4 regions of the Neobacillus sp. GCM10023253 genome follow, and region 4 is predicted to be linked to each of the others. Evidence: riboswitches for the same ligand, from Rfam matches in the RefSeq annotation. Region 4 holds a riboswitch; each other region holds the start of a gene.

Region 1 (5,296 bases), on a different contig from region 4:
GGGAGCAGTTTTTCACTATACTAATGACATTTGCGTTAAGGTGTTTGGAAATGAAGAGGATTGTGAACGGGAGTATTATGCTTTATCGCTTGGCCAACAGACCACCCTTTTACCGCGAGTATATGCAAAAGGAAAGCTTTACATCGCAATGGAGATTATCAAAGGGGTTGATTTGCGGGAATATTTGCAATCACAGCCATTAACGGAGGAACTCTCTGCAAAACTAATAGACATGCTCATTACTTTTAAAAAGATAGGTTATGAACGGATAGACCATCATAAACGGCAAATCTATTTGCAGGAGGACGGGAGCTTAAAGGTGATTGATGTCGCGAGGACCGTATGGCGCGACCGTGTTTACCCTTATCCTAGAAAATTAATTAATTCCTTAGGGAAAGAGTATAAAGAAGTATTTTTATCCCATGTACAAGCATTATCGCCTGACTTATATGAGGAATGGCAGAACTTCATCCGAATGGAAGAACTTTCACGTCATATTTATGAAATTATACTCAAGCAGAAATCCAACAAAAAAACTTTAAAAAAATTAAGTGAAAAGAATCTAATAGTAGACAACGAAAAAAAATACGTATTACAGCTTGAAGGGCTAATGTACAAGGTTTTTAAGGAAGAATGGATCAAAACCATGCTGGCCCGGGGTACTGACCCAGAAGTAGTTATGGAAAAGATTGATGAGTACTGGGATAAACGTGAACAAAGTTTCGAGAAGAATTACCCAGTGAAAGAGCGCAGCAAGAAAAATAAGGATAAACGCTCCCGCCGATATGAAGGATACAGTTATGATGACCGAAAAAAAGATCGACACCACAGTAAAGGTCATCATGATAAAGATCGTAAGCGTCACAAGCATGAAAAAGATAAAAAAAGACATAAAAGGTAAACTACAAACCTATTAAAAAGAGAGGTGAAGCGAACATGAAGATATTGGTCATCTGGCGCTTGCTCACTGTAGGAGGAGTAAATGCCGGTTGGCGAAATCGAGCCATTTATTTTAAAAAACATGGAATTGAAACCGAATTTCTCTATACGACGGACCACGGCGGCCTTCATATTATGCAGGATGTGGCTAAAGTTTATTTAACGAAGGACGACAATGAGATTATTAACATTATCAAAGAAAATGGATATGATGCCATCATCGTAGTCGACACCGGTGCTGCCTACAAGTGGATTCGAAAAGCGAAATACGAAGGTCCTATATTAATAGAGGCCAGAACCCCCGAGCTTATCAAATTGATGCCGCATTTGAAAACCTTCAAAGGAATCGAGCCTAAACTAATCATTGTTCCTTCCCACTATCAGAAAAGGCTTGTTTCCATTCTTACAGAGGATATTCCTATTCACGTTATATACAACGGAGTCGATACGTCCTTTTTTCGGGCACTGCCTGTGGAGGAAATCGATTTTGCAAGCCTGCCTCTTAACCAGCTTGGTAAAAAAATTGTCGGCTGGATAGGCCGGACTGACAGGCGGAAGAATTGGCCGATGCTATTGGAGGTAGCCAAGAAAATAAAACATGAACGCGATGATATAGAATTCTGGCTCATTGGCGGTGCACAAAGCGTCCAGCGGGAAGAATTTGCTGCCGCCTGGAAGGACGGGGAACTAACTGACATTGTGAAATGGTTTCCCGTTATTCCGTACCAGCAGATGCCGCATGTCTATGCCAAAATTCGCGAATCGGGTGGCTGCACCCTAGCGACAACCAAGTCGGAATCGTTTGGGAATACTTTTATTGAATCGATGGTGTGCGGGGTTCCTGTTGTGGCTTCGAACATCATGCCAATTAACGAACTGGTGGTAAATGGTGAGACAGGCTTGCTTTATCGGGGCCAAAACGTCGACGATGCAGTCAAGCAAATCTATGAGATTGTAGACAATCCCGACATGCATCGAAATATGTCGGAAGCTGCAGTTCGTCGGGTGGAAGAAAATTTTGCCATTCAAGTGGTCGCCGATCAATACGTTCATTTATTAAAATCATTCATTCAATTGGAGAGGAACGGAGATGGGGAGGTGGAGGCGACTTGATTAAACCTGTTTCGTATCAGAAAAAATTACAAGGAAAATCGAATGCTCATTTAATCACGTTTGATGATGGCAGGGAGTATGTGGTGAAATTTTTTCAGCAAGGTTTTGAAAGATCACTGCCCAATGAATGGGTCGCCTACTGCCTTGGGCGATATCTAGGATTACCAATTCCATTTGGCAGAATCGTAGAAATTCCGCAGGAATTCTCGTTACAGGTACCTGAACTTGCCAAGATGGGACACACCCAATACCAATTTGCATCCTTGTATATTCCTGATTGTCTGGATGGCCACAAGGTTTCTAAAATTTCTTCTATTGAAAACCACCAGTCATTAGCAGGTATTATTGCATTTGATTATTGGTTGTTTAATCGTGATCGGACCCGTATGAATGTTCTTTTTCAAGAAGTTGCCTCAGGTGGATATAAGCTTTGGATGATCGACCAGGCAGAGGTTTTTGGTTCTTTTAATTGGATCCAGGAGGATGTAGAGAATCTCCCTGCCGATATATTAAAAAGTGCCACACATGAATTGATGTCGGCCTATATCGAGGATGAAAAATTATTTAATGGGTACTTGGAAATCATTCAAACAATCCCCATATTATTAATAGAAGAAATTGTTGAGCTTATCCCGGAAGAATGGGGCGTCACAAAAGACGAAAAAAAAGCAATAGTAACAACACTCGTAACAAGGCGAAAAAAAATTCTTCCTAAATTGGTCGAAAGGTTTATGAAAAGAAAATGGGTGTCAGACACCACAAAAAGACATTTTGGCAATTTGTCCACCTAAGGCGGATGAATTGTAAAAAAGTCGGTATACAGTGTTTAAACCGTCATTTTTTGACGGTTAATTTTTTGTTTTTTCGTGGTTTTTGGTTGAATAGGCTGTTTTGTGATGGGGAATTATTGTGTTTATTCCTTGGGAAAGCGCATGAAGTGACATTTCTCGAGTTGTGATGTCGGTAGAGTGATGTACAAAATGACATGACCCGACATGAAGCTGTATTCCCACTGTTTGCCTTTATATAAATCATTTGGCATATAATCATTTAAATTGCTTTTTGTAGGTAAAATGAATATTGTGTATGTTAGACATAATCGGACAGGGGAGAATTTTATCTTGAGCAAACAAGTAATTGTTTATACCACCAACGACTGTATCGAATGCACAATGGTTAAGAAAGTCCTGACTGAAGAAGGAATTCCTTTTGAGACAAGAAATGTGGCAGAAAATCCTGAGTATCAAAAGGAAGTGGAAAAATACGGTTTTCTCGGTGTTCCTGTTACGGTAGTGAATAACCGTGCGGTAAAGGGTTTTACAAATGATCTTAAAGAATTGATGGAGCTTGCGAAAGAGAGCTAATAAGTACAAATTTCGGAAATCGAGTATTTCGGAGTTTTTAGAAGCGGGTTAAACAAAAGTATTTTTAAGTTATTTTTCTTTACAAAAAAGATTCTTAGGTTTATTCTGATGATAATTTCATATTTGATGTAACTACTAGGGGTGCCCTGTTAGCGGGCTGAGAGAAAACGGCTAGTTTTTAACCCTTCGGACCTGAACTGGATAATACCAGCGTAGGAAAGTAGACCATGTTTAATTTTTACGGTTTCTTACTTAACTTAACCAGGTCCTTTATGAGGGTCTGGTTTTTTTTATTTTTTAAAAGGAGGAGAAGGATTTGCTTAAAAACAACTTGTTTGAAACGTTGCAAAAAGTAAGAGAAGTAAAACCGCTTGTACATAATATTACGAATGTAGTGGTAACCAATTTTACTGCGAATGGACTTTTGGCTCTTGGGGCATCACCGGTAATGGCCAATGCTGCTGAGGAAGCCGGAGATATGGCACGGATCGCCAGTTCACTAGTTTTAAATATTGGCACTTTAAATTCACAAACGGTAGATTCGATGATTTTGGCAGGGAAGGCGGCCAATGAACAAGGTATTCCGGTTATTTTTGACCCGGTGGGTGCAGGGGCAACCCCTTATCGGACGGAAACAGCGCAAAGGATCATGAGGGAACTAAGAGTATCCATAATTCGAGGGAACGCCGCTGAAATTGCCAATGTCGTTGGAGAGAAATGGGAAATCAAAGGTGTCGATGCGGGAAGCACAAATGGTAATATTACCGATCTCGCTATGACTGCTGCAGAAAAATTAAACTGTATCGTCGTCATTACAGGGAAGGAAGATGTCGTTACGAATGGGAGTACCACTTATGTTGTGGCTAATGGACATCCATTGTTAACAAAAGTGACAGGTACTGGTTGTCTTTTAACCTCCGTTATTGGTGCATTTACCGGGGTGGAGAAGGATTTACTGCAGGCATCTGTTGCTGCAGTCTCGATATACGGAATAGCCGCAGAAAAGGCGGCGGAACTAACGGTGGAATCAGGCCCAGGAAGCTTTCAAATCGAATTTTTGAACCAGCTTTCGAAGGTTGCTGCAGATGACATCAATCTTTATTCTTCCATAAAAAAATTAACAGGAGGAGGGCAATAATGAATAAGGCGTTAACGATTGCAGGTTCCGATTCAGGCGGCGGGGCCGGAATTCAGGCGGACCTAAAAACATTTCAGGAGTTAGAGGTTTTTGGCATGTCCGCATTAACCGCTGTTACAGCGCAAAATACATTAGGTGTCCATGGAGTTTATCCAATGACAGCAGAAGCGGTTATCGAACAGATGAAAGCCATCGGTGAGGACATGGGGACCGATGCGGTGAAAACGGGTATGTTATTTAATGCGGAAATTATTGAAGCTGTATCTGTTAATCTTACAAAATATCATTGGGATAATGTTGTTGTCGATCCTGTAATGATCGCAAAAGGCGGGGCTTCCTTGCTTAAGATGGAAGCAATTTCTGCGATGCAGAAATTTTTAATGCCGCTTGCCAAAGTGGTTACCCCGAATATTCCAGAGGCTGAGGTCCTAACCGGGATGTCTATACGTACAGCAGAAGATAAGCAGGAGGCAGCAAAAAAATTACATGCCTTAGGGGTGCAAAACGTTGTGCTGAAAGGCGGCCATGATGAAAACCCTTCAGAATCAACAGATCTCCTCTTCGATGGAAAAGAATTCTATACTTTTACGAGTAAGCGAATTCCGACTAAGAACACACACGGCACTGGCTGCACTTTTTCAGCAGCGATTACTGCTGAACTGGCTAGGGGAGCAGATGTGTATCAAGCGGTCATCAAGGCGAAGGATTTTATTCAGGCTGCAATTGAAGATGGGATTGCAAT
Region 2 (5,296 bases), on a different contig from region 4:
GCCGGAGGAATTACCTTTTTTCAATTTCGGGAAAAAGGCGAAGGGGCTTTAATTGGGGAAGAAAAATATGCTCTTGCGAAAAAACTGCAAAGCCTATGCAAAGAACACAGAATTCCGTTTATCGTTAATGATGATCTTGAACTGGCAATCGCGCTTGACGCAGATGGGGTTCATATTGGTCAGGAGGATGAACCGGCTGAAACAGTCAGAAATCAAATTGGCGATAATAAAATTCTTGGTGTATCCGTTCATACGCCGGAGGAGGCCGAAGCAGCACTTAGCGCTGGTGCCGATTATTTCGGAATTGGACCGGTTTATCCAACAAAAACGAAGGCCGATGCAAAGCCATCAAGAGGGACTACCCTGATCGAGGAACTGCGAAGCCAAGGAATTGCTGTACCGATTGTTGGAATTGGCGGGATTACAAGTGAAAATGCGGCAACTGTCGTGGAAGCCGGAGCGGATGGCGTTTCAGTTATTACTGCCATCAGCCTTGCCGATTCACCGCACTTAGCTGCAAAGGCTTTGCGAAAAAGTGTAGGGGAGTGAAGAGGTCATGAAAAAAACGTATAAGCTTACGTTAACTGCCATGATGATTGCGATGGGGACTCTTTCAAGTAATTTGGTCGTGATTCCGATTGGCTTTACAAAGGTTTTTCCAATGCAGCATTTTTTAAACGTTCTTTCCGCTGTTCTGTTGGGCCCTTATTATGCCGTGGCCCAGGCCTTTTGTGTTTCCCTGCTTCGGAATATGATGGGCACAGGTTCGCTTTTTGCGTTTCCTGGAAGCATGGTCGGGGCATTTCTAGCCGGACTATTATTTTGGAAAACTAGAAAAATCTACTTTGCTGTTATAGGAGAAGTTATTGGGACGGGAATTCTTGGAGCATTGCTTTCCTATCCTATTGCAACCCTAATCCTCGGGCAGAAAGCAACTCTATTCGGGTTTATCCCATTATTTATTTTCAGTTCCTTTGCGGGAGCACTGCTTGGATTTGTGATTTTAACGATTTTCTTAAGGAAGAAAGTGCGGCTTGGCGAGAAAAATATCACAGTAACTAAATAGAACCTTCACTGGGGGAAGCCTAAAAGGCTTGAGATGGGCACAGCTCCGAACCCTTTGAACCTGAACTGGATGATTCCAGCGGAGGGAAGTGGAACGATCAGAACCCACTCTTACCCTTGCTATAAAGAGTGGGTGTTATTTTTTTAAAACCTAGAATGAATTTAGGAGGCTTTAGGAATGGTTTGTCTGGAAAATTTAATAGAAACGATCGGACAAGAAGTGGAAGCTAGGGAAGCCGAACTGCTTAAACTTTTGAGCGACCTAATTGCGTTTCCGACTGAAAGTCCTCCGGCCCGGAATACAACGGGAATCCAGGAGTTTCTTAAAAGCTATTTAGGAGACATGGGATTTCATACCGATATGTGGGAAGTATATCCTGGGGATTCGAATGTGGTTGGAATTTTAAAGGGTGAATCCTCTGAGCAATATAGCAGCTTAATTGTCAATGGACATGTGGATGTTGCTGAGGTTGGCGACGAGAAGGAATGGGGGGCGGACCCGTTTTCTGCCAGAATCAAGGATTCTTATATATATGGACGCGGTGTTGCCGACATGAAAGGCGGTATTGCCGCATCCCTCATTGCTATAAAACTTTTAAAAGAGCTTGGGGTTCCGCTTAAAGGAGATTTGCAATTTCAGTCTGTTATCGGAGAAGAAGTTGGCGAGGCAGGAACGCTTGCTTGTTTGGAAAGGGGCTATTCTGCTGACTATGCAGTGGTAGTTGACACAAGTGATTTACATATTCAAGGGCAGGGCGGCGTCATAACCGGCTGGATAACGATTCAAAGCAAAGAAACCTATCATGATGGGATGAGGAGAAGGCTGATTCATGCCGGCGGGGGCATCAATGGTGCCAGTGCGATTGAAAAAATGACGAAAATCATCGAAGGCCTTCAAGACCTTGAACGCCACTGGGCTGTGACAAAAAGTTACGAAGGTTTTCCACCAGGTATGAATACAATTAATCCTGCTGTAATCGAGGGCGGAAGGCATGCTGCGTTTGTTGCCGACCGCTGCGCCTTGTGGGTTACCGTTCATTTCTACCCAAATGAAGATTACGAAGAGATTATAAAGGAGATTGAGCAACATATTGGTGCAGTGGCAGCTGCGGATCCATGGCTTCGTGACAATCCACCGGAATTTGTTTGGGGCGGTAAATCCATGATAATCGATCGTGGTGAAATATTTCCTTCCTTGGAGCTTGATGTGGACCATTCAGGAACCCGAATGCTGGCAAGCTCCTTTGAAAAAACGCTTATGAAAAAGCCTGTACTGGATATGTCAACGACGGTAACAGATGCAGGCTGGCTTGGCCGTGCAGGAATTCCGACAGTTATTTTTGGGCCGGGAAAACTAGAGGATGCCCATGCTGTTAATGAGAAGGTCGAGATTCGGCAATTGTTAGACTTTACAAAAGTGTTAGCTCAATTTATTGCTGTCTGGTGCAACACACTAAAGGAGGAGTATAGCCAATGAAATTTTCTGATCGGCTTTTTGAAAAAGTTAAGGGAATTTGGGAGAAAACACATGAGCATCCATTCGTAGTCGGGTTGGGACGTGGCGATCTTCCGGTCGAATCTTTTATCCGCTATATGAAGCAGGACTATGTGTTTCTTATTGACTATTCAAAGTTGTTTGCGTTTGGAACGGTGAAGGCGAGAGATGTTGAGACCATGGCAGCTTTTGCAAAGCTTTTAGATGAAACCTTACATGGTGAAATGGACCTGCACCGCGAGTATGCGAAACGGTTTGGAATTACGGAACAGGATCTTGAAGGCACCGAACCTACTCCGATTAATTTAGCTTACACCCGCTACATGTTAAATGTGGCTCAAAATGGTTCTTTGGAGGAATTAATATCAAGTCTGCTGCCATGTATGTGGAGCTATTGGGAAATCGGTAAAATGCTAGCAGAAAACTATCAAAACTCTAGCGATCATCTATTATACGGCGACTGGGTGAAAATGTACTCTTCTGATGAATTCGGGTCGCTGGCTCTCTGGCTAATCGATTTGTTAGATAAATTAACGGAAGGAAAACCAGAGCGAGAATTGGCGGTTTTAGAAGAGCATTTTCTCACCACATCCAGGTTTGAGTATATGTTCTGGGACATGGTCTATGAGGGAGGAGATTGGCCTGTCTAATTCAAATATGTTACACATCGAAGATTTAACATATACGTTTGATAGGGATATGCAGCCGATTTTTCAACAGCTTTCGCTCGATTTAAAGGCGGGGGAGTTTGTTTCCCTTATTGGCCCAAGCGGGTCAGGGAAAAGTACACTTTTTAAATTAATTACCGGACTGCTTAAACCGGGCCAGGGAAAAATACAAATTGCTGGGAATCTATCCTCAGGCAGACTAGGAAAAGTTGGCTATATGCCGCAAAAAGATTTAATGCTGCCTTGGCGGACGGTAATGGAAAACGTGCTGTTGCCCTCAGAAATCGCGAAAGAGGACAAGCGGGAAAAGGCACACGAAATCCGTGCTTGGTTATCCCGTTTTGGCCTTAAGGAATATGAGAATGCTTATCCAGATGAATTATCAGGGGGAATGAAACAGCGTGTCGCCTTTTTACGGACCATTATGACAGGCAGGGAACTTTTATTGTTGGATGAACCGTTTGGGGCGCTGGATTCGTTAACGAAACGAACCATGCATAGCTGGTTATTGGGGCTATGGGGTGAGCTTAAAAAGACCGTCCTGTTCATCACACATGATCTCGAGGAGGCAATTTTATTAAGCGATAGAATTCTTCTCCTTCAAAATAGAGGAGTCTTGGAATACAAGGTCAACCTGCCAAGACCACGAAATTCAGAATCTATTTATCAACCAGAGTTTATTTCGATGCGTAAAGAATTGGAGCGGCTGATACAACATGAGGAGTAAATGGAAAAGATGGGCCGGAGAATACGGTTTGTTTTTGCTGACGGCCATTTGTTTAATCAATATTTGGCAGTGGGTAGTTGAAGCTGGAATGGTGCCGTCATTTATATTGCCTGCACCTACGGCAATCGGCGAGTCACTTGTGAATAATCGTGAGATTCTTTTGGGCGAGCATTTACCAGCGACATTCTTAGAGGTTTTGATTGGCTTTGGAATTTCGCTTATAGGAGGGCTGCTATTAGGCGTTAGTATGCATTTTTCTAAGATATTAGAAAAAGTGCTTTATCCTTTTCTAATCATCTCGCAAACGATCCCGATGATTGCCATTTCGCCGATTTTTATCATGTGGTTCGGCTACACGATATGGAGCAAGGTTGCTGTGACAATATTGGTATCCTTTTTCCCAATCGTTGTGAGTACTTATGACGGGTTGAAGGCGGGCGGAAGCGAATATCGTGAATTACTGTTAACAATGGGGGCCGGACGCTGGACAATTTTTAAAAAGGTGCAGGTTCCGATGGCCTTGCCATCCATCATGTCCGGTTTGAAGATGGCGGTGGTTTATTGTGTCGTCGGCGCCACTATCGGAGAGTGGCTGGGGGCAAGTGAAGGGCTGGGCTATTTTAGCCGGAGGATGTCTTCAAATCTCCAGTCAGATTCGGTCTTTGCAGCTATTTTTCTGCTTTCTTTAATGGGAATTGTATTGTTTTTGTTTATAAGCTTACTAGAAAAAAAGTTAATAAAAAATAAGATTCGTTAATTTGCTGAAAGGAAGTTATTATTGTGAAAAAAAGTTTATTGGTTATGGTGAGTTTGCTGCTTCTGTTGGTTAGCGCATGCGGGAAGGCAGGGGCCGATAAGTCCCCCGCTAAAGAGGAGGGCCTCCAGAAAGTCAGCTTGATGCTTGACTGGTATCCGAATGCCGTTCACTCGTTTCTTTTTGCAGCACAGGAAAAGGGCTATTTCAAAAAACAAGGACTGGATGTCGACATTCAAATGCCTGCAGACACGAACGATCCTTTAAAACTTGTGGCCGCTGGTAAATTTGACATGGCGATCAGTTACCAGCCGCAGGTATTAGTAGCACGTGGAGAGGATATTCCTGTCCGGTCATTCGCTGCTCTCGTTAGACATCCGCTTAACCAATTAATGGTTGCAGCCGATATCCCGATTCAATCACCGAAGGATTTGGCTGGACGGACCATCGGCTATCCATCGATTCCCTTAGATGAGGCGATCATTCAAACGATGGTAAAGGCAGATGGCGGAGATGCTGGAAAGATAAAAATGGTCGATGTCGGCTGGGACTTGATTCCGGCGATGGCTACGAAAAAAACCGATGCC
Region 3 (5,296 bases), on a different contig from region 4:
GCCGAGATGCCGGCGGATTTCAATGAGGAGGCGCTCAAGGCCCAGGCGCTGACGGCGAGGACGTATATTGTTAATCGGTTGGTTAAAGGGGATACGATTGGTGCCCCAAAAGGTTCGCAGGTAACGGACACCCCACAGCTCCATCAAGCCTACATAGATGACGCTCAGCAAAGGAAGAACTGGGGAAAAGATTATGAATGGAAAAAGAAAAAGATTATGGAGGCTGTTCGGTCAACGAGCGGACAGATTTTGACTTATAATGGCGAGCCAATTGATGCGTTGTTTTTCTCCACCAGCAACGGCTTTACGGAGAACTCGGAGGACTACTGGTCTGGAAGTATCCCGTATTTGCGAAGTGTTTCAAGTCCTTGGGATAAGGATTCCCCTAAATTCACCAATCAGAAGGTTGTAACCGTGAAAGAGTTTGAATCACGGCTTGGCGTGAAAATAGGGTCAAGTAATGCGCTTGGAAAAATTGTCGCCCGGACCGAGGGCAAGCGCGTGGCGAAGGTTGACTTTAATGGCAAGGTATTGACCGGAAGAAACATCCGCGATAAGTTGGACTTGAAGTCATCCGACTTTTCGTGGGAGCGTAAGGGGAATAATATTGTGATCACCACACGCGGCAATGGCCACGGCGTGGGCATGAGCCAGTACGGCGCGAACGGAATGGCCGCGGAGGGCAAGAACTACAAGGATATCGTCCAGTACTACTACAAGGGCGTAGAGGTCACCTCGGCGGAGAACATGATGGCGACGATTACGGCGAAGAAATAGGGTGTGTGTGTGGAAGCCAGGCGTGTGGGGGTGCCTGGCTTTTTTGTGTGGGTGCTGGGTGTAATTAATTGGTTGTCGACGAGTAAAATTTAGATTTGGGCGAGTAAATCGCAAAAGTTGGCGAGTAAATTTTAGTTTTAGGCGAGTAAACTGGGCAAAGTGACGAGTAAATGGAAAAAGGTAATCTAAAAATGACCTAATTCGAAGTGAGATATCCATATTTAAGGAAAAAACAGGTGGAGTGGCGGTTGAATTTTAAAATAGGTAATTAAAAAAGATGGGTGGAGATCATAAAATAGCAGAAAGTTACCTGCGCCAGGCTGACCGCCTGGCTTTTTTCATGTTTAGATCCTGGTTGGCGAGTAAAATCCAGATTTGGGCGAGTAAATCGCAAATGTTGGCGAGTAAAAGTCAATATTAGACGAGTAAATCACAAAATTAGACGAGTAAACCAACTAGCAGCAATATCCCTAGTCTAAAAATTCAAAAAGTTGTCAAAGTAATTGTCGATTTTTGGAGTAAAAGGTTTGGATAGTAATTTTAGAAAGGAATGATGCATTTGCGTGAGAAAGACTATGATATTTCGCGGACCATTCTTAAATGTGAGGCACTTTTAAGAAGAATTACCCCTAATCATCCAACAAAACCTGATGTGACGGAGAAATTACGTACCAAGAAGGCTGGGGAAAAGGGTGAACGTTCACTGGAATTTCACTTGAGTATGCTGTCTGACTCAAGGTATCACATTTTTAATGGGCTCCGCCTTAAACTAGGCAAATACTTCTTTCAAATCGACACCTTCATCCTCTCTCCATCCTTTGGATTTAGCCTCGAATCGAAAAACAGGTCGGGGGAAATCACTTATAAAAAAGATTTCAATCAAGTATTTTGTAAAAAGAATGGTGTAGAGGAAAGAATCAAAAATCCTATATTGCAGGCAAGGCTGCAGATCATTAAGCTGCAAAAATGGCTGAAGGAGCACAATTGTCCGGATATACCGCTGCAATACTTTGTTGTAAATACAAATGAAAAAACAATCATTAGACTAGAATCACGCGATGATAGGATTGTTCACCATCTTTGCAACAGCGAATGCCTCATGGATAAGATAGAGCAACTGGCAGGCTACTACAAAACGGACAAGCTGAGTGACAAAGATATAAAAAAAATTAAACGTCTCCTATTAACAAATCACACACCCGAAGACCCCGATATTCTTCAAATGTTTCACCTTACTCCAATGGATGTTCTTACAGGTGTTCAATGTCCCGAATGCTTTTTTCTCGCAATGGTATATAAAAATGGAATTTGGTGTTGTCCGAGATGTGAGGCAAATTCTAAAACTGCGCACATACAAGCGATCCATGATTACTTTCTTTTAATTAAACCTACAATAACCAATTCGGAACTTCGTGCTTTCCTCCATCTAAATTCAATCCATGTAGCCAGAAAGATTCTTAAATCTATGAAATTGCCGTACACTGGCAAGTTTAAAGACCGCGTCTATCATCAGCCGCCTTATATTTTTTCGAAAAAGTAAAACCACCGCCAACCAGCAGTGGTTTAAGAAACAGACCGAACGCGGCCTAGCAGCTTCGCCAGCCCCTCAAATTTACCCTTAAACAGCGCACCGCGAATAAAATAGTAGCAGACGCTGATGCCGAGGAAGTCCTTAAACAGGTCAAATAGCGACGCGGAGCGGTATGGATAGAACGATTGGTGGATTTCGTCACTGATGCCGTAGAAGGCCGCAAACAGGGCACAGGCCAAGTTCCAGCCTGGTGTAAAACTGAAACCGGCGACAGCATTGCTGCGCAGGTCAGCGTCACCGCGTCTAAACGTCAAACATGCGAGGACTAGTAATACATATAAAATCGCAAACTCTATTAAATGCAACGATTCTTTAATAGTGTGGTCAATATTCGAATCGGGCAGGCGCACGAAGTGGTCCGATGGCAGGCTCGATTGAATAAAGATGGCTGCCATATAAAGCACGGGCAGGACCCGCAGCACCCATTTTAAAGCTTTCATGAAACAATTCCCCCTAAAAATTTTTCAAAAAGATGCATAAAAACGCAGGCGATTACAAAAAATAAAATTTTTTTCAGACTAGTGTATATAATTCTAGTTATCTGTTCAGAATGATTGCTGAGGTGATGAAAATGAGAGAGGAAGAAAACAAACGATCTTCTCAAAGTTCCAGCGTAAAACGCTTTTTCAAGAAGCGTTGGGTATTTCCAGCCATCTATATCGCAAGTGCAGCAATCATTTTAACAGGTGTTCTTTGGTATCAGTCCAGTGCAGGAGACTCAGACAAATACGATTACAAGTCTACTGATATTACTGGCAAAAAGACCAACCCGCCTGCAGTTGAAGTTAACTCGGCTTTAGAAAACGTCAAAATGCCGGTGAAGGATGCAGCATCAGCAGTGATCAAGACAAAGTTCTATGATTTCACAGCCAAAGCTGAAGACCAGGAAGCCGCATTAGTATTCTACGAGAACACATACAACCCAAATACTGGTGTCGACATCACCATGAAGGACGGCGAAACGTTTGATGTATTAGCATCACTCAGCGGAACTGTCACTCGTGTTGAAGAAGACGCGGTGCTTGGAAATGTCATCGAAATTGAACACGACAAAGGTATTGTAACACAATATCAGTCTGTGAAAGACATTAAAGTTGAAGTTGGCGACAAGGTAAAACAGGGAGATGTTCTTGCCAAGGCTGGGCAAAGCATGTTCAATGAAAAAGCTGGAACACACGTCCATTTTGAAATTCGTAAGGATGGCGTCGCGGTTAACCCTAGTAAGTATATCGACAAACCGGTAAGCACTTTACAAGAAGCGACTCCTTCAAACAGCAAGGAATCTATGCAAACAACTCCTAGCGAAAAAAAGCAGCAGGAGTTGGAGGATCCAGCTGGCTCCGACGACCAGTCTTCCGATAAGGAAACGGACGACGGCAAGAGCAAAGAAGACGAGTCCACTAACTCAAAAGAAAAGACAAATTCTTAATATTGAAACTGTAAGTAAGGGGAAGGGGATACTTTCCTCTTTTTTTTTGTGTTTTTTTCAAAAAAAAGAATCTGGCCCGCCTGCCAGATTCCGCACATTAAGCAAAAAAATAGGACCCGGCCGATTGCCGGATCCAACACGATATATTAAAAGGGGGGGTTATGAAAAAGTGTGACTGAGATTGTCCTTTTCACACTCTTATCTTACCCTCCAGATATGAACAAACTATGAACAAAAGGTGAAAGTTTGAAAAACAGTTATGAGAATTATCTGTTCCGATAACCACAAAGTTTACCAAAAGGCTTTTCATTTTCAAAAATTTCTGATATATTTACGAATGTAAGATTATAACTTAATATTGTTTGAAATGCTCTACTGGGGGGGTCCGATGGCTCGGACTGAGAGAAGAATGCATAAATTCTTTGACCCTTTGAACCTGATCTGGATTATACCAGCGTAGGGAAGTAGTATCAAAGGTGTCTGTGTTTAATTTGGGTACCGCTACTTTTGGATGAAAAAATCAGGTTCTGTGAAAACAGAACCTTTTTGTATTGTCCTCCATTACTTTCCAGTAATGAACTGCGCTGTAACTCCCAGAGTGCAAAATCAAACCATTTTGAAGGAGGAAGTTACATGCAGAAGCAAGTGGAAGGGAACATCGAGTTAAAATCACAATTCACTGGAAGTAAAAAGGTATATGTCGAAGGGGCAAGACCCGATCTTAAGGTTCCGATGAGAGAAATTCAACTTAGTCGAACCGTTGCTGCTTTTGGAGAAGAAGAAAATGAGCCTGTTCGGGTCTATGATACGAGCGGCCCCTACACAGATTTGAATTATCAGGTCGATATTCAAAGCGGACTTCCAGCATTACGTAAGAATTGGATTCTCGAGCGGAATGATGTGGAGGCATATGTTGGAAGAGAAATAAAGGCCAAGGATAACGGATACCATGAAGGGGACCAACGTGCATCGCTTGAATGGTATCCCAATGTAAATAAAACACCCCTAAAAGCTAAAGCAGGAAAAAATGTCACCCAGATGCATTATGCCAAAAAAGGCATTATTACCCCTGAAATGGAGTACATAGCCATTCGTGAACATAGGGAACCGGAATTTGTTCGTGCGGAAGTTGCCAGCGGGAGAGCGATTATCCCAGCCAATATCAATCACCCAGAAAGCGAACCGATGATTATAGGACGAAACTTTCATGTGAAAATTAATGCAAATATCGGGAATTCGGCTGTTACCTCCTCTATAGAGGAAGAGGTTGAAAAAATGACGTGGGCAACTCGCTGGGGCGCCGACACCATCATGGATTTATCAACGGGAAAAAATATTCATACAACGAGAGAATGGATCATTCGCAATTCTCCCGTACCAGTTGGAACGGTCCCAATCTATCAGGCACTCGAGAAGGTAAATGGGATTGCCGAGAATTTAACATGGGAAATTTACCGTGATACTTTAATTGAACAGGCGGAACAAGGCGTCGATTATTT
Region 4 (5,296 bases):
TAAAGGTCCACGCAGCATCTTTGAATTTTGGCAATCTAGTTCTTTTAAAAGGTGAACCGTTCTTAGCACGCTTTGCTTTTGGTCTGCTAAAACCAAAATACTCCATACCCGGAGGCGACATAGCAGGCCAGGTTGAGGCAGTAGGCAAAGATGTTACCCAGTTTCAACCAGGACAAGAGGTGTTTGGAGACCTATCCGCCTGTGGTTGGGGCGGTTTTGCTGAATATGTATCTGTTCCAGAAAAAGCATTAGCGTTAAAGCCGGAAAAACTGTCATTTGAGGAAGCCGCGGCGGTACCAATGGCAGCGGTCACAGCCTTACAAAGCATGCGCGATAAGGGTAAGATTCAAGCAGGACAAAAGGTTTTAGTCAATGGGGCGTCTGGCGGTGTAGGGACTTTCGCCGTTCAGATTGCCAAGTCCTTTGGTGCAGAGGTAACGGGGGTTTGCAGCACAAGAAATATAGATATTTTGCAGTCACTCGGTGCTGATCATGTGATTGATTATACAAAAGAGGATTTTACTAAAAAAATGACAAAATATGATCTGATTCTTGGGGTGAACGGACATCATCCGATTACTGATTATAAACAGGCCTTAACGAATAATGGAATTTTCGTTCATGTAGGAGGTTCAGGGGCTCAAATGTTTCAAGCAATGACGCTGGGGCCTTGGTTCTCCCTCTTTGGAAATAAAAAAATGGGCAGCTTTTTACAGAGGCAGAACCAAAGTGATTTAAATTTCATAAAAGAGCTTATCGAAGCTGGAAAAATTACACCAGTCATTGATAAAAGGTTTAAATTAAGTGAAATTCAGGAAGCATTCAAGTATTTTGAACAAGGGCATGCTCAAGGTAAGGTAGTTATTACAATTTGAAAACTATTAATTAAAAAATGCACCGTTTTTGCGGTACTTTTTAATTCTAATTCTGTTTAATAGGAAATGTAAGTTGAAAGGTAGTTAAGTGATTATCTGATATACATTCTATTTCACCGTGATGTTTCTCAACAATATTCTTACAAACGAATAAGCCGATACCTGTGCCTAGTTTCTTAGTAGTGAAGAAGGGTTCGAAAATTAATTGTACTGCTTCAAGATCGATAGTGGGGCCATTATTAGAAATACGAATTTTGATTTGGTGATCTTCTATATTTGTTTGAATATCAATTTTTCGCAGATTTTCTTCTTCACACACAGCGTCAACTGCATTTATTAATAGGTTTAGAAAAACTTGTTTTAACTCATTCCGATCGCCAGTAATACAAATATCAGCATCGATATTTGTATGAATTTGGACATTGCCATCGACGATGCTTGGATATAGGAAATCAAGCACTTCTTCTATTAATAAATGGATGGTAATGTCTTCATTCTGGCTTTCTGCCAGCGTGTTCAGTTTTGATGTATGAAGGAACTGAGTAATTCTGAACTTAAGTTGATCTAATTCTTGGCTGACGACATCTAAATATGGTAGATTAGGATGCTCGTGCTTTAATAGTTTTATAAAGCCCATAACGGAAGTGAGCGGGTTGCGAAATTCATGAACAAAGCTAGAAGACATTTGTCCAAGAATCGCCAACCGGTCCTTATGTGTTTGGGAAATAAATAAATTTTGTTCTTGTAGTTTCTTATCTTTGATTTCGGTGTACTTAGAAACAGCATAGAAACAGAATAAATCGAACTGTTTATTGACCAAGTCAATAATTGTCTGGAAATCTTCAGGCATGAGTCCGGAAAGGTTTAGGTATTTAATAATAATACTCCTACCCAGATTAACATTATAAACAAACTCCCCAATATTGATATTGGCCTCGACCCGTTCCAGGGCTACTTTGTGCGCCAATAATTTAACATCTTCTTCCGAGAATCCATTTAACATAGAATTTGTTATGAGATGGTACATTAAATGACCGTTCTTTAATATTAGCTCTGGTTTATCCCGGTAATGATGGATAATAATTTGCTCTTCCCAAAAATGTATAAACTTTTGTTCATTCTCAATTAGAAATTGGCCAACTTTTTTATCCATACACAGCCTGCTTTCCACTATTATAATGAGATTATAGCATAAAGTTTGAGGCATAGGGACGGTTCTCGTGCCTCAAAATAGGTGTAAATAAGAAATATTTCAAAGCAATTTGATGAAATGTACGAGCAAATATTAAGTTTGAAATGTTTGACTTTTTAGAATAAAATGTTACCATATATCCATATAAGGTAATCTTTTTAAATGAATATGAATCAAATCCGCTAGAGGTGCCTTTTTGAAAAGGCTGAGATTGAAGTGTGACTTCGGGACTCTATGAACCTGATCTGGTTAATGCCAGCGTAGGGAAGTGGACAACGGGATTTTTGGAGAGCAAAATTTTTATTTCTAAATTTCGGCCACTTTCTTACAAAAGGAAGTGGCTTTTTGTATTGCTTGTTTTGCGCTTCCTTAGACCAGCGAAATCCATTCAAAGGGGGGGAGTTGTATTTTTACTAGTCTAAAAGAAAAAGAGTTGCATCTTATATCCAATGGTAAAATGTCGATCCACCGATTGGCTGAAATAGCGAAGGATATTCATCCATTTGTAACTGCGCTACACTTGCGGGAAAAACAAAAATCAGCAAAGGAACTTTTTCAAGCAGTCGAACTTTTAACAAATGAAAACGTCCCTCCATCAAAAATCGTGATTAACGATCGGGTAGATGTTGCAATCGCGGCAAAGGCCCTTGGTGTTCAATTAGCCTATCATAGTTTAGATACAGCCTGTGTAAAGGAGCATTTTCCTCAACTTAGGGTCGGGACTTCCATTCACTCCTATGAAGAAGGACAAAATGCAAAAGAGAATGGAGCTGATTTCGTTCTATACGGTCATGTCTTCCCTTCGCAATCAAAACCAGGAAAGACCCCAAAAGGGCTAGAGGAATTAACACGGCTGTCACAGCTGAACATTCCGGTGATTGCCATTGGCGGGATAACGCAGGAGAATACGGAAGAGGTCCTACAGGCAGGGGCAACGGGTATCGCTGTCATGTCAGGTGTTTTAGATGCCCGGGACCCCTTATTAGCCGTAAAGTCTTACATACATGCATTTAGAGATGGAGGTGGGAAATATGGATCATACATTTGATGTTGCCATAATTGGAGGTGGTGTTAATGGAGCCTCGATTGCCAATCAGTTATCAAAGCTAGGAAGAAAAGTCATCATTATTGAGAAAGAACAAATCGGCTGCCAAGCATCAAGTGCTGCCGCCGGAATGCTGGCTGCGCAAGCTGAACTTGAATATGACGGTCCATTATTTCAGTTGGCGATAAAAAGTCAAGCAATGTTTTCGGCTCTCGCTAATGAATTATTGGAAACTACTGGTGTGGACATCGAGTTTGTCAATAAAGGGATGTTAAAAATTGCAGAAACCGAAGACATAGCAGAAGAAGTAAAAAAACAGGTCACCTTTCAAAAGAAATGGGATCCAACCATAAAATGGCTGGATGCGAAGGAATTACGAGAAATGGAACCGTCACTTTCACCAAGCGTACCTGGAGCGATGTATCTCCCGAACGATGGGCATGTACAGCCTGCAAAGTTAACGCAGGCGTTCGCAAAAGCGGCGGTCCATTTTGGTGCTAAAATACTTGAAAACACCGAAGTGCTATCTTTTCTTTATCAAAACGGTCAGGTGATAGGGGTGCAAACCACGAACGGAACCATCCTTAGTGATAACTTTGTTGTTGCGGCCGGTGCTTGGGCGGCCCAATTAATGCGTGAATCTGGTTTAGAGATGAACCTGTATCCTGTTAAAGGTGAGTGCTTTTCCGTTAAAACAGAAAGGCCAATTATCAATAGAACCATTTTTTCAGATAAACGCTGCTATCTTGTACCAAAAAAGAATGGAGAAATTTATATTGGTGCGACGATGATTGAACATACATTCGATAAAAAGGTAACAGCAAAAGGGATTGCCACTTTACTGGAAAGAGCAACCCAAATCATACCGCAAATTAAAGAGGCAGCGTGGGAGCGGGTGTGGGCTGGAATTCGGCCACAGACAGGTGATGGACTGCCTTACATTGGCGCGCATCCGAGGTGGAAGAATTTGTTTGTGGCAGCAGGGCATTTCCGCAATGGGATTCTACTTAGCCCGATTACAGGGAAACTAGTGGCTGAATTAATCGAAGGCAGACTGAAAGATGAGAATCTGCTATCAGCTTTCCGGCTCGACAGAAATATGTTGGTAGGAGGTAAACCATGAAGGTATTCTTAAATGGCGAATGGACCCAATTATCAGACAGTATGGTATTTGTTTCAGATGTTCTTCAGCATTTTGAAATCCATGATAAAGTCGTTGTGGTCGAAGTAAACGGTGAAATTTTAACCAAGCTGGAACACCAAAGTACTAGACTAGCAGATAAAGACCGAATTGAAATAGTCCATTTTGTAGGAGGCGGTTGATATGTTAAAAATTGGTCCATTATCCTTCCAATCTCGTTTATTGCTTGGGACAGGGAAGTATCCAAGCTTTGACATCCAAAAGCAGGCGGTCGAAGTGTCCGAAGCAGAAATCCTTACATTTGCAGTAAGACGGATGAATATTTTTGAAGCTAGCCAGCCGAATTTTTTAGAGCAGCTAGATACCAATAAATATAAGCTGTTGCCAAACACTGCAGGAGCGAAAACAGCTGCAGAGGCTGTCCGAATCGCTAAGTTAGCGAAAGCATCAGGCTTATGCGACATGATTAAAGTGGAAGTGATCGGCTGTGATAAAACGTTACTTCCTGACCCGATTGAAACGCTAAAGGCCACCGAAGAATTGGTGAAGGAGGGCTTTATTGTACTCCCTTATACCTCTGACGATGTGGTGCTAGCCCGGAAACTTCAAGAAGCAGGCTGCCATGCTGTCATGCCAGGGGCGTCCCCAATAGGATCTGGGCAGGGTATTATCAATCCGGTAAACCTCCAGTTTATTATCGAACAAGCCGTTGTACCAGTGATTGTCGATGCGGGAATCGGCTCACCAGGCGATGCCGCTTATGCGATGGAGCTAGGAGCAGACGGTGTGTTATTAAATACCGCAGTTTCAGCAGCAAAGGATCCGGTTAAAATGGCAAAAGCGATGAAATTGGTGATTGAAGCGGGAAGGCTTGGTTATGAAGCGGGCAGAATCGAGAAAAAGCGATATGCGACAGCCAGCAGCCCTAAGGAAGGAATGAGTATCGGGTGAATAATCGATACTCTAGGCAAGAGTTGTTTCCGCCGATAGGAAAAGACGGCCAGCAGCAAATTTCCAATAAACACGTACTCATCATTGGAGTT

The links. A riboswitch is a leader RNA that binds a small molecule or an ion and turns the genes downstream of it on or off. The one in region 4 is predicted to bind thiamine pyrophosphate.
Region 1: linked by a shared signal. The riboswitch ahead of thiM (hydroxyethylthiazole kinase) and the one ahead of ACFPA1_RS19465 (thiamine phosphate synthase) in region 4 are both predicted to bind thiamine pyrophosphate.
Region 2: linked by a shared signal. The riboswitch ahead of ACFPA1_RS05015 (acetylornithine deacetylase) and the one ahead of ACFPA1_RS19465 (thiamine phosphate synthase) in region 4 are both predicted to bind thiamine pyrophosphate.
Region 3: linked by a shared signal. The riboswitch ahead of thiC (phosphomethylpyrimidine synthase ThiC) and the one ahead of ACFPA1_RS19465 (thiamine phosphate synthase) in region 4 are both predicted to bind thiamine pyrophosphate.

Annotation. Positions count from the first base shown of each region.
Region 1 covers NZ_JBHSHV010000003.1:954,802-960,097, forward strand. The annotation lists gene ACFPA1_RS04975 (hypothetical protein) at 1-901, shown strand, start outside; gene ACFPA1_RS04980 (glycosyltransferase family 4 protein) at 937-2,052, shown strand; gene ACFPA1_RS04985 (HipA family kinase) at 2,049-2,843, shown strand; gene ACFPA1_RS04990 (glutaredoxin family protein) at 3,174-3,416, shown strand; TPP riboswitch at 3,544-3,652, shown strand; gene thiM (hydroxyethylthiazole kinase) at 3,733-4,554, shown strand; gene thiD (bifunctional hydroxymethylpyrimidine kinase/phosphomethylpyrimidine kinase) at 4,554-5,296, shown strand, end outside.
Region 2 covers NZ_JBHSHV010000003.1:960,257-965,552, forward strand. The annotation lists gene thiE (thiamine phosphate synthase) at 1-549, shown strand, start outside; gene thiW (energy coupling factor transporter S component ThiW) at 557-1,066, shown strand; TPP riboswitch at 1,067-1,170, shown strand; gene ACFPA1_RS05015 (acetylornithine deacetylase) at 1,244-2,542, shown strand; gene tenA (thiaminase II) at 2,539-3,210, shown strand; gene ACFPA1_RS05025 (ABC transporter ATP-binding protein) at 3,185-3,955, shown strand; gene ACFPA1_RS05030 (ABC transporter permease) at 3,945-4,712, shown strand; gene ACFPA1_RS05035 (ABC transporter substrate-binding protein) at 4,736-5,296, shown strand, end outside.
Region 3 covers NZ_JBHSHV010000027.1:248,017-253,312, forward strand. The annotation lists gene spoIID (stage II sporulation protein D) at 1-777, shown strand, start outside; gene ACFPA1_RS24755 (nuclease-related domain-containing protein) at 1,337-2,317, shown strand; gene ACFPA1_RS24760 (VanZ family protein) at 2,341-2,808, opposite strand; gene ACFPA1_RS24765 (peptidoglycan DD-metalloendopeptidase family protein) at 2,940-3,797, shown strand; TPP riboswitch at 4,165-4,277, shown strand; gene thiC (phosphomethylpyrimidine synthase ThiC) at 4,431-5,296, shown strand, end outside.
Region 4 covers NZ_JBHSHV010000015.1:172,391-177,686, forward strand. The annotation lists gene ACFPA1_RS19455 (NAD(P)-dependent alcohol dehydrogenase) at 1-875, shown strand, start outside; gene ACFPA1_RS19460 (histidine kinase N-terminal domain-containing protein) at 922-2,028, opposite strand; TPP riboswitch at 2,242-2,351, shown strand; gene ACFPA1_RS19465 (thiamine phosphate synthase) at 2,501-3,115, shown strand; gene thiO (glycine oxidase ThiO) at 3,099-4,235, shown strand; gene thiS (sulfur carrier protein ThiS) at 4,232-4,435, shown strand; gene ACFPA1_RS19480 (thiazole synthase) at 4,437-5,204, shown strand; gene ACFPA1_RS19485 (thiazole biosynthesis adenylyltransferase ThiF) at 5,201-5,296, shown strand, end outside.